Regions from separate parts of the Virgibacillus salidurans genome, predicted to be linked through region 1. Evidence: a T-box and tRNA genes for the amino acid it is inferred to sense, from the RefSeq annotation. Region 1 holds a T-box; the other holds one or more tRNA genes.
What was found. A T-box is a leader RNA that pairs with one kind of tRNA and senses whether it is charged. The one in region 1 lies ahead of proS (proline--tRNA ligase), so its partner is inferred to be a tRNA-Pro.
Positions count from the first base shown of each region.

Region 1 (7,472 bases):
CTCCGTTCATTCCAAAAGTGTGCACGATTATCCCATTGTAATTCTGCTTCTTTTTTCCAATTAAATGATGTCATAAATTCCCTCCTCCATGAAGATATTCGACCTAAGTGAGCTAAATTCCTGTTACATAAAAAAGATCTACCCCACGAGTGAGATAGACCTTCTTTTCTAACATCTATTATAGACGAGTAACGTTTGCTGCTTGTGGTCCGCGGTTACCTTCAACGATTTCAAATTCAACACTTTGACCTTCTTCAAGTGTTTTGAAACCTTCAGCGTTAATTGCAGAGAAGTGTACGAATACATCGTCTCCATCTTCACGCTCGATGAAACCGAAGCCTTTTTCTGCATTAAACCATTTTACTGTGCCATTCATCATATAAATGACCTCCTTATACAAATATCGTGCAAAGTATAATTGAATCATAAATACTTTTACACCACTTTGATAAAGAGATCGTAAAGTATTATTCAAACTCCAATTTCCTTTTGCTATTATTAACTTTACCCTTTTGCTGCGAAAAATGCAAGCGTTTAGCAAAAGTTTTTTTAATTAGAATTTATTGTGGTGAGAATATGAGCATTGTACAAACTGGCAATTAACATAAAAACATGATAAAATACTTCATTGCAAGATTATAAAATAAAATATCGACTACCGTACATTTATATCTTGCAAATATGAATGAATAGGTGGTAATCAAATGGAAAGCAGTACAAACTATCAAGTTTTATTGTATTATAAGTATGTATCTATGGAAGATCCGGAAAGTTACGCGGAAGAGCATCTTCAACTTTGTAATGACTTGGAATTAAAGGGTCGCATTTTAGTTGCTTCTGAAGGAATCAATGGAACTGTTTCCGGTACCATTGAACAAACCGAAAAATACATGGAAGCAATGCATAACGATCCGCGCTTTGCTGATATGACCTTTAAAATCGATCCGCATGACGGGCACGCATTTAAAAAAATGCATGTGCGCCCTCGTAGTGAATTGGTAAGTCTTCGTTTGGAAGAGGATATAAATCCACTGCAAACAACTGGGGCGCATTTGTCTCCACAAGAATTTTACGAAGCAATGCAGGATAAAGATACCGTTGTTCTCGACGCGCGAAATGATTATGAATATGACTTAGGGCATTTCCGTGGCGCGATTCGCCCTGACATTGAGGCATTCCGCGAATTGCCTGAATGGGTTCAAGAAAACAAACACCTTATTGAGGGAAAACGTATCCTGACCTATTGTACAGGCGGCATTCGCTGTGAAAAATTTTCCGGATGGCTAGTGAAAGAAGGCTTTGAAGATGTCGCACAGCTCCATGGCGGAATCGTAACTTACGGGAAAGATCCTGAGGTTCAAGGAGAATTATGGGATGGCCGCTGTTACGTATTTGATGAGCGAATTTCCGTACCAATTAATCAGAAGGAACATGTTGTTGTCGGCGCGGACTATTTTGACGGCCAGCCATGTGAACGTTACGTGAATTGCGCTAACCCCGATTGCAATAAACAAATTATTTGCTCAGAGGAAAATGAGCATAAATATATCCGCGGCTGTACACATGAATGTCGTGTTAGTCCACGCAATATGTATGTAAAGGAACATGATTTGGCTGAAGAAGATGTTCAGCACAGACTTGAGCTTCTTGGAGAAAGTTTGAAGCAGGAAGTGTAATCTGAAGAAGGCGGCCTTTTGAAGGGTCGTCTTTTTTTGTTGTTTTGAGGATCCTATATAGATGCGAGGGGCGGCAAACCCGGATAAATATTTTGACATCAGAGAACTAGCATTGCTATCCTTCTAGTAAAGGAGGCAATCATATGAGTATTTATGATTTTTCTGTAAAGACAATGCTAGGTAATGAGAAATCACTGGCCGATTATAAAGGGAAAACACTTCTTATCGTGAACACAGCAAGTAAATGTGGATTCACACCACAATTTGAAGGACTGCAAAACGTATATGACCAATTTAAGGATCAGGATTTTGAGATACTCGGATTCCCATGCAATCAATTCAATAATCAGGACCCGGGAAGTGAGGAGGAAATCTCTCAATTCTGTGAGCGTAACTATGGAGTTACATTCCCAATGTTCAGTAAAGTGGATGTAAAAGGCGAGGATGCACACCCACTTTTCAACTATCTAACTACCGAAGAAAAAGGAATGCTGACCAAAGATATTAAGTGGAATTTCACAAAGTTTTTGGTTAATAAAAATGGAGAAGTTATCGACCGGTTTGCACCACAGACGAAGCCGGAAAATATGGTGAAGGATATTGAAAAGGCTATAAAGGGGTAAAAGGGAACGAGATGCTGTCTTCCGGTTTAAAATTGTTATCTCCCGTTTTAGTGTGTTTCTCTCCCGGTTTGAGGCTGCTGTCTCCCGGTTTAATGTGGCTCTCTCCCGTTTCTGTGTGCCGCTCTCCCGGTTTGGCTTGGCCCTCTCCCGATTCAGGAGTGCGCTCTCCCGGTTTGGAGTGCCGCTCCCTAGTTTTTCCTGTCACGGTAAACGGTTCTCACTCTTGGTTGATTTCCCCACAACCTACCAATAGAAAAACGAGCGCATCTACCACCGCTCGTTTTCCATCATATTAATAAGCTTTTGCCCAATACACGAGTTCCTTAGCTTCTCTCCCGCAGCACACGCAGGTATCTGCTACTTTTTCCTGTTCAAATGGGATTAGGCGTGAGGTTGCTGTTGTCTCTTCTTTAATTTTCTCCTCACAAGCCACGTCTCCACACCACATTGCTTTAATAAATCCAGCGTTTTGATCAAGCGTTTGTTTGAATTCATCCATATCCTTGGCAACACTCGTTTTCTCGTTACGATGCGCTAATGCTTTATCAAATAAGTTTTTCTGAATTTCTTCTAATAAAGCAGGCAAACGTGCTTCCAAATCGGTAAGTGCTACAAATTCTTTTTCACCGGTATCACGGCGAACGAGTACGACCTGATCTTTTTCAATGTCTTTTGGACCCATTTCAATCCGTACCGGCATTCCTTTCATTTCGTACTCATTAAATTTCCAGCCTGGCATTTTGTCACTTGCATCGATACCAACGCGAACAAGGTCCTTCAATTGATCACGCAGGTCATACGCTTTATCGAGTACACCTTCTTTATGCTGGGCAACTGGGACAATCATGGCTTGCGTCGGTGCAATCCGTGGAGGCACGACTAATCCTCTGTTATCTCCATGCACCATAATTAATGCACCCATGATACGTGTGGAAAGTCCCCATGACGTTTGATGTACAAATTGACTTTCACCGTTTTCATCTAAATACGTAATATCAAATGCTTCTGCAAATCCTGAACCAAAATGATGTGAGGTCGCCGATTGCAATGCTTTACCATCATGCATCAATGCTTCAATGGTCAGGGTATAGTTTGCACCAGCAAATTTTTCTTTATCCGTTTTGCGGCCTTTATACACAGGGATTGCCAGATAATTTTCTACCACATCAGCATAGACCCTAAGCATTTTATCTGTTTCTTCAGATGCATCCTCATCGGTTGCATGTGCTGTATGTCCTTCCTGCCAATGGAATTCAGATGAACGCAGGAACGGACGTGTTGTTTTTTCCCAGCGCACAACATTTGACCACTGGTTATAAAGCATCGGCAAATCACGATACGAATGAATATTATTCGAATAGTAATCACTAAACAACGCTTCTGAAGTTGGGCGTACAGCTATTCTTTCAGCTAATTTCTCCTCTCCACCATGTGTCACCCAGGCTACTTCCGGCGCGAATCCTTCCACATGATCTTTTTCCTTTTGCAGCAGGCTTTCAGGAACAAATAATGGGAATGATACATTCGAGTGCCCTGTTGCCTTAATTTGACGGTCCAGTTCATCGCGGATATTTTCCCATATTGCAAAACCATCCGGCTTAATGATCATCGTTCCACGTACCGGGCCGTAATCAACCAAATCCGCCTGCTTCACAACGTCTGTATACCACTTGGCAAAATCATCTTCCATTGCTGTTATGTTTTGAACAAACTGCTTATTTTTCTTACCCAAGCTGAACACCTCTATCTTAAAATTTTATTTTTTAGAAAAACTTACATTCACTTGGTCTTTAGCGAATGATTAGTTTTTCTTATAAGGTCATCCTTAGATCTATACTTGCTGACGTTAGAACAGAAAAAATCCTCCATCCGAAAAGGGACCGAGGTCTGGTGGTGCCACCCTTGTTTACAAGGACCGCTCCTTGTACACTTGAATCGATAACGGTGAAGAACCGCGCTCATCTTACAGCAAAAATGCCTTTCCGATGGCGAACTCAGGAGGCAGGTTCTAAATGATGCCTTTGGAAATTTCCACCAATTCATTTCCTCTCTTTGAAAGACGATCAACTTATACTAATCCCCATCAACGTTTCGTATATAGTATCTAATATATAGTGGTATGAGTGGAAAGTCAAGGTTTACTAGGGAATGAGTTGGTATAGAAACCTTTAGAATTATCACAAAAATCAAACGAATATTCTTGTGAATTCTTACTCGAGCCAGTATAATCAGTATTAGGGTATGATATATACCCCTAACCTCCTTATGAAAGGGGGTGATAAGTGATGGAACAGGTAATAATCTTGCTTACGCTTTTGCTTAATTTTGCATTAGCAGTAATAAATCTGCTACATGTATTATTGAGCAAACGTAAGAAGAAAAAAACCCTCACTCGGATAAGTGAGAGTTCCAACATTATTACTGAGAAGAGGAGAAATCCTCTTCTCTACCCATCATCTTATGTATATCATACCCTATTTATTCAAAAATTACAACGGAAGAGGTGTTTCTATGCTAAACTTTACATTAATCATTTCATTAGCAACAACTGCGGTTTTGTTAGCAACCACTATCCTACTATTCAAAGACAAGAAAAGTGAAACAAATTGATGTTAAAGTCCATATAAAACCTGTTTTCAATTTGATGATGAGACAGGTTTTATTTAAACCATAACTTGGCAAGACACCGCCCGAACTATTAGCCTTTACGGTTCTTGAAAATCATACACAAAGCATACACAGCAAGCCAAAGTTCTGCTGGATGCTCATGATCAAAAACTTTTAATTTATGCTTTTCACCACGAAGATTTGTCTTTTGTGATTTTCTCATATCAAAGAACGACCTTTCTCCTCGAAGGAGTTCTTCCTGGTCATCCACAAATATGCTTGCTGTCAGATCTCCATAATGATTTTTCACATTATAATGATGCTGGTCGGTTTCAACATAGAAAGGCAGAAATTGAGATATACCTTCTTTGGTAGTTAAACGGTGATTGGAAATAATAAGTAATAATGGCCTAAATAACTGTCCCACAAGGCCTCCTCCTTGTAAAAGATTAGAAAAATTATTTACGAGTCTAATAGAGGGACGGAGGACGACAGGAACACCGTCCCCTTTCAACTGGTGCTGGGACAAGGAACCTGTCCCTATAAAACTCTCGCACCCAATGTGTCCGTAAAATGTCCCAATGCCCAATCATGGCCTGCCTGATTGAAGCTTGCTACCGCATCTTTATGTACCACAATTTTAAAACCTTTGTTGTATGCATCCACGGCTGTATGCAGTACACATATATCTGTAACCACGCCTATGATATGAACCTCATCAATTCCTCGCTCACGTAATTTTATCTCCAAGTCAGTGCCGGCAAATGCGCTATACCGTGTTTTGTCAAAATAATAGACATTCGCTTTATCCTTGTTTTCCTCGTACACATTTGCCAGCTCTCCATACAAATCGCGACCTGGCGTACCGATAATATTATGCGGTGGAAATAAATCAGATTCCGGATGTAGTTCGTCTCCTTCTTCATGGGCATCAATAGCAAACACAACATAATCGCCCCCTTCAATAAACTCCCTAGTCAAATCCACTACCCTGGATTCAATCGCCTGCCCAGGTCCCCCACTTGTCAGCTTTCCATCCTCTGCTACAAAATCATTTGTGTAATCCACATTCAGTAATGCACGCTTCCCCATTTGTTATCCTCCTTGTTCTATTCTTTTGCTGGAGACAGGGACACTGTCTCCGCTCGTCTGGTGCTGGGACGGTGAACCTGTCCCTTTTCCCCTCGTTGCTTCGGCTCTCGATCGGTTTGCTTCGGCTCTCGATCGGTTTGCTTCGGCTCTCGATCGGTTTGCTTCGGCTCTCGATCGGTTTGCTTCGGCTCTCGATCGGTTTGCTTCGGCTCTCGATCGGTTTGCTTCGGCTCTCGATCGGTTTGCTTCGGCTCTCGATCGGTTTGCTTCGGCTCTCGATCGGTTTGCTTCGGCTCTCGATCGGTTTGCTTCGGCTCTCGATCGGTTTGCTTCGGCTCTCGATCGGTTTGCTTCGGCTCTCGATCGGTTTGCTTCGGCTCTCGATCGGTTTGCTTCGGCTCTCGATCGGTTTGCTTCGGCTCTCGATCGGTTTGCTTCGGCTCTCGATCGGTTTGCTTCGGCTCTCGATCGGTTTGCTTCGGCTCTCGATCGGTTTGCTTCGGCTCTCGATCGGTTTGCTTCGGCTCTCGATCGGTTTGCTTCGGCTCTCGATCGGTTTGCTTCGGCTCTCGATCGGTTTGCTTCGGCTCTCGATCGGTTTGCTTCGGCTCTCGATCGGTTTGCTTCGGCTCTCGATCGGTTTGCTTCGGCTCTCGATCGGTTTGCACCTTCGTGATACAAAATGGAACAGGAACACTGCCCCCGCTCATCTGGTGCTAGATCATCCTTATTCTTTGCTAACCTTAATCTTATGTGCTTCATCAAACCTACGCATCGCTGCATGATACGTCGGGCCTACAACATCTGTATACGAAAATCCATGCTCAATCGCGGTTGTAACAAAACTCTTTGCCAGTCGAACTGCTTCTGCGATAGGTTCGCCCTTGGCTAAATTTCCTGCAATTGCTGCCGAATACGTACACCCTGCCCCACTCGTGTTAACTGTATCAATACGTGGCGCTTCGAACGTCGAGATCGTCTCCCCATCGTACAATACATCAATTGCCGGGCCTTCTAATCTGCCCCCTTTTACCAATACATTATCTGCACCTAAGGCATATAGATCTATCGCTGCACGCTTCAGATCATCGACACTAGCCAAATCTCTTCCACCCAATAATAAGGAAGCTTCCGGTACATTTGGCGTAATAATCGTGGCCCTCGGGATCAGGCTATTTATTAATGCATCAATCGCATCATCCCTCAAAAGTTTGGAATCCAGTTTCCCAATCATGACAGGGTCGACAGTAATATTTTTAATCGAAGAATCCTTGATTAATGCAGCAACGGTTTCTATTACTTCTTTTGAAAATAACATCCCTGTTTTAAGCCCGTCCGCACCTACCTGTTTCATTGCTGTAGCAAATTGCGCTTCAATGGCTTCCAGCGTCTGCGGATGCACATTTTTATCCGTCTCTGGATGTCTACCAACGATGGCTGTTACGACACTCATCCCATAAACATCAAGTTCCTG
Region 1 covers NZ_CP074373.1:615,666-623,137, reverse strand. The annotation lists gene KFZ58_RS03355 (class I SAM-dependent methyltransferase) at 1-74, opposite strand, end outside; gene KFZ58_RS03350 (cold shock domain-containing protein) at 179-379, opposite strand; gene trhO (oxygen-dependent tRNA uridine(34) hydroxylase TrhO) at 705-1,676, shown strand; gene KFZ58_RS03340 (glutathione peroxidase) at 1,820-2,299, shown strand; gene proS (proline--tRNA ligase) at 2,592-4,031, opposite strand; T-box leader at 4,172-4,395, opposite strand; gene KFZ58_RS03330 (hypothetical protein) at 4,998-5,333, opposite strand; gene KFZ58_RS03325 (cysteine hydrolase family protein) at 5,447-5,998, opposite strand; gene KFZ58_RS03320 (hypothetical protein) at 6,024-6,674, shown strand; gene thiD (bifunctional hydroxymethylpyrimidine kinase/phosphomethylpyrimidine kinase) at 6,726-7,472, opposite strand, start outside.

Region 2 (7,472 bases), 510 kb from region 1:
CATACAGGCGAGTTGCAGCCTGCAATCCGAACTGAGAATGGTTTTATGGGATTTGCTGAGCGTTACCGCTTCGCTGCCCTTTGTTCCATCCATTGTAGCACGTGTGTAGCCCAGGTCATAAGGGGCATGATGATTTGACGTCATCCCCACCTTCCTCCGGTTTGTCACCGGCAGTCAGATTAGAGTGCCCAACTTAATGCTGGCAACTAATCTCAAGGGTTGCGCTCGTTACGGGACTTAACCCAACATCTCACGACACGAGCTGACGACAACCATGCACCACCTGTCACTCTGTCCCCGAAGGGAACTCGGTATCTCTACCGATTGCAGAGGATGTCAAGACCTGGTAAGGTTCTTCGCGTTGCTTCGAATTAAACCACATGCTCCACCGCTTGTGCGGGCCCCCGTCAATTCTTTTGAGTTTCAGCCTTGCGGCCGTACTCCCCAGGCGGAGTGCTTAATGCGTTAACTTCAGCACTAAGGGGCGGAAACCCCCTAACACCTAGCACTCATCGTTTACGGCGTGGACTACCAGGGTATCTAATCCTGTTCGCTCCCCACGCTTTCGCTCCTCAGCGTCAGTTACAGACCAGAGAGTCGCCTTCGCCACTGGTGTTCCTCCACATCTCTACGCATTTCACCGCTACACGTGGAATTCCACTCTCCTCTTCTGTACTCAAGTCCTCCAGTTTCCAATGACCGCTCACGGTTGAGCCGCAAGATTTCACATCAGACTTAAAAGACCGCCTGCGAGCGCTTTACGCCCAATAATTCCGGACAACGCTTGCCCCCTACGTATTACCGCGGCTGCTGGCACGTAGTTAGCCGGGGCTTTCTGGTTAGGTACCGTCAAGGTACTGCCTTATTCAAACAGTACTTGTTCTTCCCTAACAACAGAGTTTTACGATCCGAAAACCTTCATCACTCACGCGGCGTTGCACCGTCAGACTTTCGTCCATTGCGGATGATTCCCTACTGCTGCCTCCCGTAGGAGTCTGGGCCGTGTCTCAGTCCCAGTGTGGCCGATCACCCTCTCAGGTCGGCTACGCATCGTCGCCTTGGTGAGCTCTTATCTCACCAACTAGCTAATGCGCCGCGGGCCCATCTGTAAGTGACAGCTCAGAAAGCCGCCTTTCAACTTCTCATCAGGAGATGAAAAGTGTTATCCGGTATTAGCTCGCGTTTCCAAGAGTTATCCCAGTCTTACAGGCAGGTTGCCCACGTGTTACTCACCCGTCCGCCGCTCGTTCCACAGGCGCACACCCCGAAGGGTGATTGCCTGCTTCCCGCGCTCGACTTGCATGTATTAGGCACGCCGCCAGCGTTCGTCCTGAGCCAAGATCAAACTCTCCATAAAAGTTTGAATATAATTGACACCAATCAATCATATAATGTCTTAGCTTAAAAATTGATTTAGGGTTTGAAATCTTCCATTCAGATTATAATAATCTGACCTTCGATGTCTTACCACTAATATCTGTTTGACATACTGGTTGTTTTGTTCAGTTTTCAAAGAGCAAATTCATTTGTTGCGTTAAATTAGCAACTTTTTAATTATATCATACTCACCCCCTGAAAGTCAATAGCTTTTTTGGCTTTTCTTTTAAGAAGATGATATTTCGTTCGCCTTCAAAATGGCGACTTTCTTAATATAACACACTGACTCGTTTAAGTCAATAGATTATTTATTATATGGTGGAGCCTAGCGGGATCGAACCGCTGACCTCCTGCGTGCAAGGCAGGCGCTCTCCCAGCTGAGCTAAGGCCCCTTATTCAATGGTCGGGAAGACAGGATTCGAACCTGCGACCCCTTGGTCCCAAACCAAGTGCTCTACCAAGCTGAGCTACTTCCCGTATAATGGTGCGCCCGAGAGGAGTCGAACCCCTAACCTCTTGATCCGTAGTCAAGCGCTCTATCCAATTGAGCTACGGGCGCTTATGGTGCCGAGGGCCGGACTCGAACCGGCACGGTAGTAACCTACCGCAGGATTTTAAGTCCTGTGCGTCTGCCAATTCCGCCACCCCGGCAGGACTTGGAGCGGAAGACGGGATTCGAACCCGCGACCCCCACCTTGGCAAGGTGATGTTCTACCACTGAACTACTTCCGCTCGGTATTTAATTAATGGTGCGGGTGAAGGGACTTGAACCCCCACGTCCGAAGACACTAGATCCTAAATCTAGCGCGTCTGCCAATTCCGCCACACCCGCAAGTGATGAGCCATGGAGGATTCGAACCTCCGACCCTCTGATTAAAAGTCAGATGCTCTGCCAACTGAGCTAATGGCTCATGTTTGTTACTTATAAGATAATTCATGGTTAATAACTCGTACCTTAATACGCATTATTTGTGAAAAGTAAAAAATTTTTATTCGTTTTAAAAATGGTGCCGGCCAGAGGACTTGAACCCCCAACCTACTGATTACAAGTCAGTTGCTCTACCAGTTGAGCTAGGCCGGCAAATGGTGGAGGATGCAGGGCTCGAACCTGCGACCCCCTGCTTGTAAGGCAGGTGCTCTCCCAGCTGAGCTAATCCTCCAATGAGACAGGATGTAAAATGTATGCGCTATAAGAGATTCTTAAGTAATAATCTCTTTAGGTTGTGAATTACGCTGATAATCAATCAGAGATAGCGCGTCGCGATCCTAGTATGTTTTTTAACATATGTAAAGCCTGGCGGCGTCCTACTCTTGCAGGGGCAAAGCCCCAACTACCATCGGCGCTGGAGAGCTTAACTTCTGTGTTCGGCATGGGAACAGGTGTGACCTCTCCGCTATTACTACCAGACCTAACGGTGTTAGGTCGTTCTGTGTTGATCAATCAGAACTTCCTTCTTTAAAATGAAGACAAGATATATTATATGCATTTCTAATAGAAAATGCAAGGGTTTTTTTCATTTATACCCTAAAAACTAAATAAGAGTTTCATGAACGACCATCAAAAAAGAAATTAGTTAAGTCCTCGATCGATTAGTATTCGTCAGCTGCACGTGTCACCACGCTTCCACCTCGAACCTATCTACCTCATCGTCTCTGAGGGATCTTACTCACTCGAAGTGATGGGAAGTCTCATCTAGAGGGGGCTTCATGCTTAGATGCTTTCAGCACTTATCCTTGCCACACGTAGCTACCCAGCCATGCTCCTGGCGGAACAACTGGTACACCAGCGGTGTGTCCATCCCGGTCCTCTCGTACTAAGGACAGCTCCTCTCAAACTTCCAGCGCCCACGACGGATAGGGACCGAACTGTCTCACGACGTTCTGAACCCAGCTCGCGTACCGCTTTAATGGGCGAACAGCCCAACCCTTGGGACCGACTACAGCCCCAGGATGCGATGAGCCGACATCGAGGTGCCAAACCTCCCCGTCGATGTGAACTCTTGGGGGAGATAAGCCTGTTATCCCCGGGGTAGCTTTTATCCGTTGAGCGATGGCCCTTCCATGCGGTACCACCGGATCACTAAGCCCGACTTTCGTCCCTGCTCGACTTGTAGGTCTCGCAGTCAAGCTCCCTTCTGCCTTTACACGCTACGAATGATTTCCAACCATTCTGAGGGAACCTTTGGGCGCCTCCGTTACTCTTTGGGAGGCGACCGCCCCAGTCAAACTGCCTACCTGACACTGTCTCCGAACCGGATCACGGTTCTGGGTTAGAAGGTGCGTGCAGCCAGGGTGGTATCCCACGGGTGCCTCCTCGTAAGCTAGCGCTCACGATTCTAAGGCTCCCACCTATCCTGTACAAGCTGCACGAACATTCAATATCAGGCTACAGTAAAGCTCCACGGGGTCTTTCCGTCCTGTCGCGGGTAATGCGCATCTTCACGCATAGTATAATTTCACCGGGTCTCTCGTTGAGACAGTGCCCAAGTCGTTGCACCTTTCGTGCGGGTCGGAACTTACCCGACAAGGAATTTCGCTACCTTAGGACCGTTATAGTTACGGCCGCCGTTTACTGGGGCTTCGGTTCTACGCTTCGCTCGGAAGCTAACGTTTCCCCTTAACCTTCCAGCACCGGGCAGGTGTCAGCCCCTATACTTCGCCTTGCGGCTTCGCAGAGACCTGTGTTTTTGATAAACAGTCGCTTGGGCCTATTCACTGCGGCTCCTCCTGAAGAGGAGCACCCCTTCTCCCGAAGTTACGGGGTCATTTTGCCGAGTTCCTTAACGAGAGTTCTCCCGATCACCTTAGGATTCTCTCCTCGCCTACCTGTGTCGGTTTGCGGTACGGGCACCTATGACCTCACTAGAGGCTTTTCTTGGCAGTGTGAAATCAGGAACTTCGGTACTCTATTTCCCTCCCCATCACAGCTCGCAATTGTTGGACGGATTTGCCTATCCAACTCGCTCACTGCTTGGGCGCACCATTCCATCGGTGCGCTTTCCTTATCCTCCTGCGTCCCCCCGTCATTCAAACAGTCATGAGGTGGTACAGGAATATCTACCTGTTGGCCATCGCCTACGCCTTTCGGCCTCGGCTTAGGTCCCGACTAACCCTGAGAGGACGAGCCTTCCTCAGGAAACCTTAGGCTTTCGGTGAAAGAGATTCTCACTCTTTTTTCGCTACTCATACCGGCATTCTCACTTCCAAGCGCTCCACCAGTCCTCACGGTCTGACTTCACTGCACTTGGAACGCTCTCCTACCATTGTTCGAAGAACAATCCGCAGCTTCGGTGATACGTTTAGCCCCGGTACATTTTCGGCGCAGCGTCACTCGACCAGTGAGCTATTACGCACTCTTTAAATGATGGCTGCTTCTAAGCCAACATCCTGGTTGTCTGAGCAACGCCACATCCTTTTCCACTTAACGTATACTTAGGGACCTTAGCTGGCGGTCTGGGCTGTTTCCCTTTCGACTATGAACCTTATCACCCATAGTCTGACTCCCAGGGTTAAGTAGCTGGCATTCGGAGTTTGACTGAATTCGGTAACCCGGTGAGGGCCCCTCGTCCAATCAGTGCTCTACCTCCAGTACTCATTCCCCTGAGGCTAGCCCTAAAGCTATTTCGGAGAGAACCAGCTATCTCCGTGTTCGATTGGCATTTCACCCCTACCCACACCTCATCCCCGCATTTTTCAACATACGTGGGTTCGGGCCTCCAGTCAGTGTTACCTGACCTTCACCCTGGACATGGGTAGATCACACGGTTTCGGGTCTACGACCACATACTAATTCGCCCTATTCAGACTCGCTTTCGCTGCGGCTCCGTGTCTTCCACTTAACCTTGCATGGGATCGTAACTCGCCGGTCCATTCTACAAAAGGTACGCCGTTACCCATTAACGGGCTTCGACTACTTGTAAGCGCACGGTTTCAGGTTCTCTTTCACTCCCCTTCCGGGGTGCTTTTCACCTTTCCCTCACGGTACTGGTTCACTATCGGTCACGAGGGAGTATTTAGCCTTGGGAGATGGTCCTCCCGGATTCCGACGGAATTTCTCGTGTTCCGCCGTACTCAGGATACACTCCGGAGAAAACGCTCTTTCAATTACAGGGCTCTTACCTTCTATGGCTGATCGTTCCAGATCGATTCATCTAAAGCATTTCTTTGTAACTCCTAATGGAGTGTCCTACAACCCCGAAAAGCAAGCTTTTCGGTTTGGGCTCCTTTCCGTTTCGCTCGCCGCTACTTGGGAAATCGCATTTGCTTTCTATTCCTCCGGGTACTGAGATGTTTCAGTTCCCCGGGTCTGCCTCATCTACCCTATGTATTCAGATAGATGTCCTGTTCCATTACGAACAGTGGGTTCCCCCATTCGGAAATTCCCGGATCAACGTTTACTTACAACTCCCCGAGACATATCGGTGTTAGTCCCGTCCTTCTTCGGCTCCTCGTACCTAGGCATTCACCGTGCGCCCTTCTTCACTTAACTAAATTACTAGTTAATGGTTCCAAAGAACTTACATTTTTTGATGTCGTTATTACTCTTATTTAGTTTTCAAGGTACAAAAAGAGAGATTTACTCTCTCAAAACTGAACCAAACAACCATGTATGTCCTCGACCGGAGGTCTAAGACCTCCAGCGTTCCTTCTAAATATCCTTAGAAAGGAGGTGATCCAGCCGCACCTTCCGATACGGCTACCTTGTTACGACTTCACCCCAATCATTGGCCCCACCTTCGGCGGCTGGCTCACGTAAACGTGTTACCTCACCGACTTCGGGTGTTGCTAACTCTCGTGGTGTGACGGGCGGTGTGTACAAGGCCCGGGAACGTATTCACCGCGGCATGCTGATCCGCGATTACTAGCGATTCCGGCTTCATACAGGCGAGTTGCAGCCTGCAATCCGAACTGAGAATGGTTTTATGGGATTTGCTGAGCGTTACCGCTTCGCTGCCCTTTGTTCCATCCATTGTAGCACGTGTGTAGCCCAGGTCATAAGGGGCATGATGATTTGACGTCATCCCCACCTTCCTCCGGTTTGTCACCGGCAGTCAGATTAGAGTGCCCAACTTAATGCTGGCAACTAATCTCAAGGGTTGCGCTCGTTACGGGACTTAACCCAACATCTCACGACACGAGCTGACGACAACCATGCACCACCTGTCACTCTGTCCCCGAAGGGAACTCGGTATCTCTACCGATTGCAGAGGATGTCAAGACCTGGTAAGGTTCTTCGCGTTGCTTCGAATTAAACCACATGCTCCACCGCTTGTGCGGGCCCCCGTCAATTCTTTTGAGTTTCAGCCTTGCGGCCGTACTCCCCAGGCGGAGTGCTTAATGCGTTAACTTCAGCACTAAGGGGCGGAAACCCCCTAACACCTAGCACTCATCGTTTACGGCGTGGACTACCAGGGTATCTAATCCTGTTCGCTCCCCACGCTTTCGCTCCTCAGCGTCAGTTACAGACCAGAGAGTCGCCTTCGCCACTGGTGTTCCTCCACATCTCTACGCATTTCACCGCTACACGTGGAATTCCACTCTCCTCTTCTGTACTCAAGTCCTCCAGTTTCCAATGACCGCTCACGGTTGAGCCGCAAGATTTCACATCAGACTTAAAAGACCGCCTGCGAGCGCTTTACGCCCAATAATTCCGGACAACGCTTGCCCCCTACGTATTACCGCGGCTGCTGGCACGTAGTTAGCCGGGGCTTTCTGGTTAGGTACCGTCAAGGTACTGCCTTATTCAAACAGTACTTGTTCTTCCCTAACAACAGAGTTTTACGATCCGAAAACCTTCATCACTCACGCGGCGTTGCACCGTCAGACTTTCGTCCATTGCGGATGATTCCCTACTGCTGCCTCCCGTAGGAGTCTGGGCCGTGTCTCAGTCCCAGTGTGGCCGATCACCCTCTCAGGTCGGCTACGCATCGTCGCCTTGGTGAGCTCTTATCTCACCAACTAGCTAATGCGCCGCGGGCCCATCTGTAAGTGACAGCTCAGAAAGCCGCCTTTCAACTTCTCATCAGGAGATGAAAAGTGTTATCCGGTATTAGCTCGCGTTTCCAAGAGTTATCCCAGTCTTACAGGCAGGTTGC
Region 2 covers NZ_CP074373.1:109,343-116,814, reverse strand. The annotation lists rRNA gene KFZ58_RS00645 (16S ribosomal RNA) at 1-1,357, opposite strand, end outside; tRNA gene KFZ58_RS00640 (tRNA-Ala) at 1,694-1,769, opposite strand; tRNA gene KFZ58_RS00635 (tRNA-Pro) at 1,778-1,854, opposite strand; tRNA gene KFZ58_RS00630 (tRNA-Arg) at 1,860-1,936, opposite strand; tRNA gene KFZ58_RS00625 (tRNA-Leu) at 1,940-2,028, opposite strand; tRNA gene KFZ58_RS00620 (tRNA-Gly) at 2,035-2,109, opposite strand; tRNA gene KFZ58_RS00615 (tRNA-Leu) at 2,125-2,209, opposite strand; tRNA gene KFZ58_RS00610 (tRNA-Lys) at 2,216-2,288, opposite strand; tRNA gene KFZ58_RS00605 (tRNA-Thr) at 2,383-2,458, opposite strand; tRNA gene KFZ58_RS00600 (tRNA-Val) at 2,462-2,537, opposite strand; rRNA gene rrf (5S ribosomal RNA) at 2,670-2,785, opposite strand; rRNA gene KFZ58_RS00590 (23S ribosomal RNA) at 2,948-5,866, opposite strand; rRNA gene KFZ58_RS00585 (16S ribosomal RNA) at 6,040-7,472, opposite strand, start outside.
Region 2: it has a tRNA-Pro gene. The T-box ahead of proS (proline--tRNA ligase) is inferred to sense a tRNA for this amino acid. The anticodon was not compared.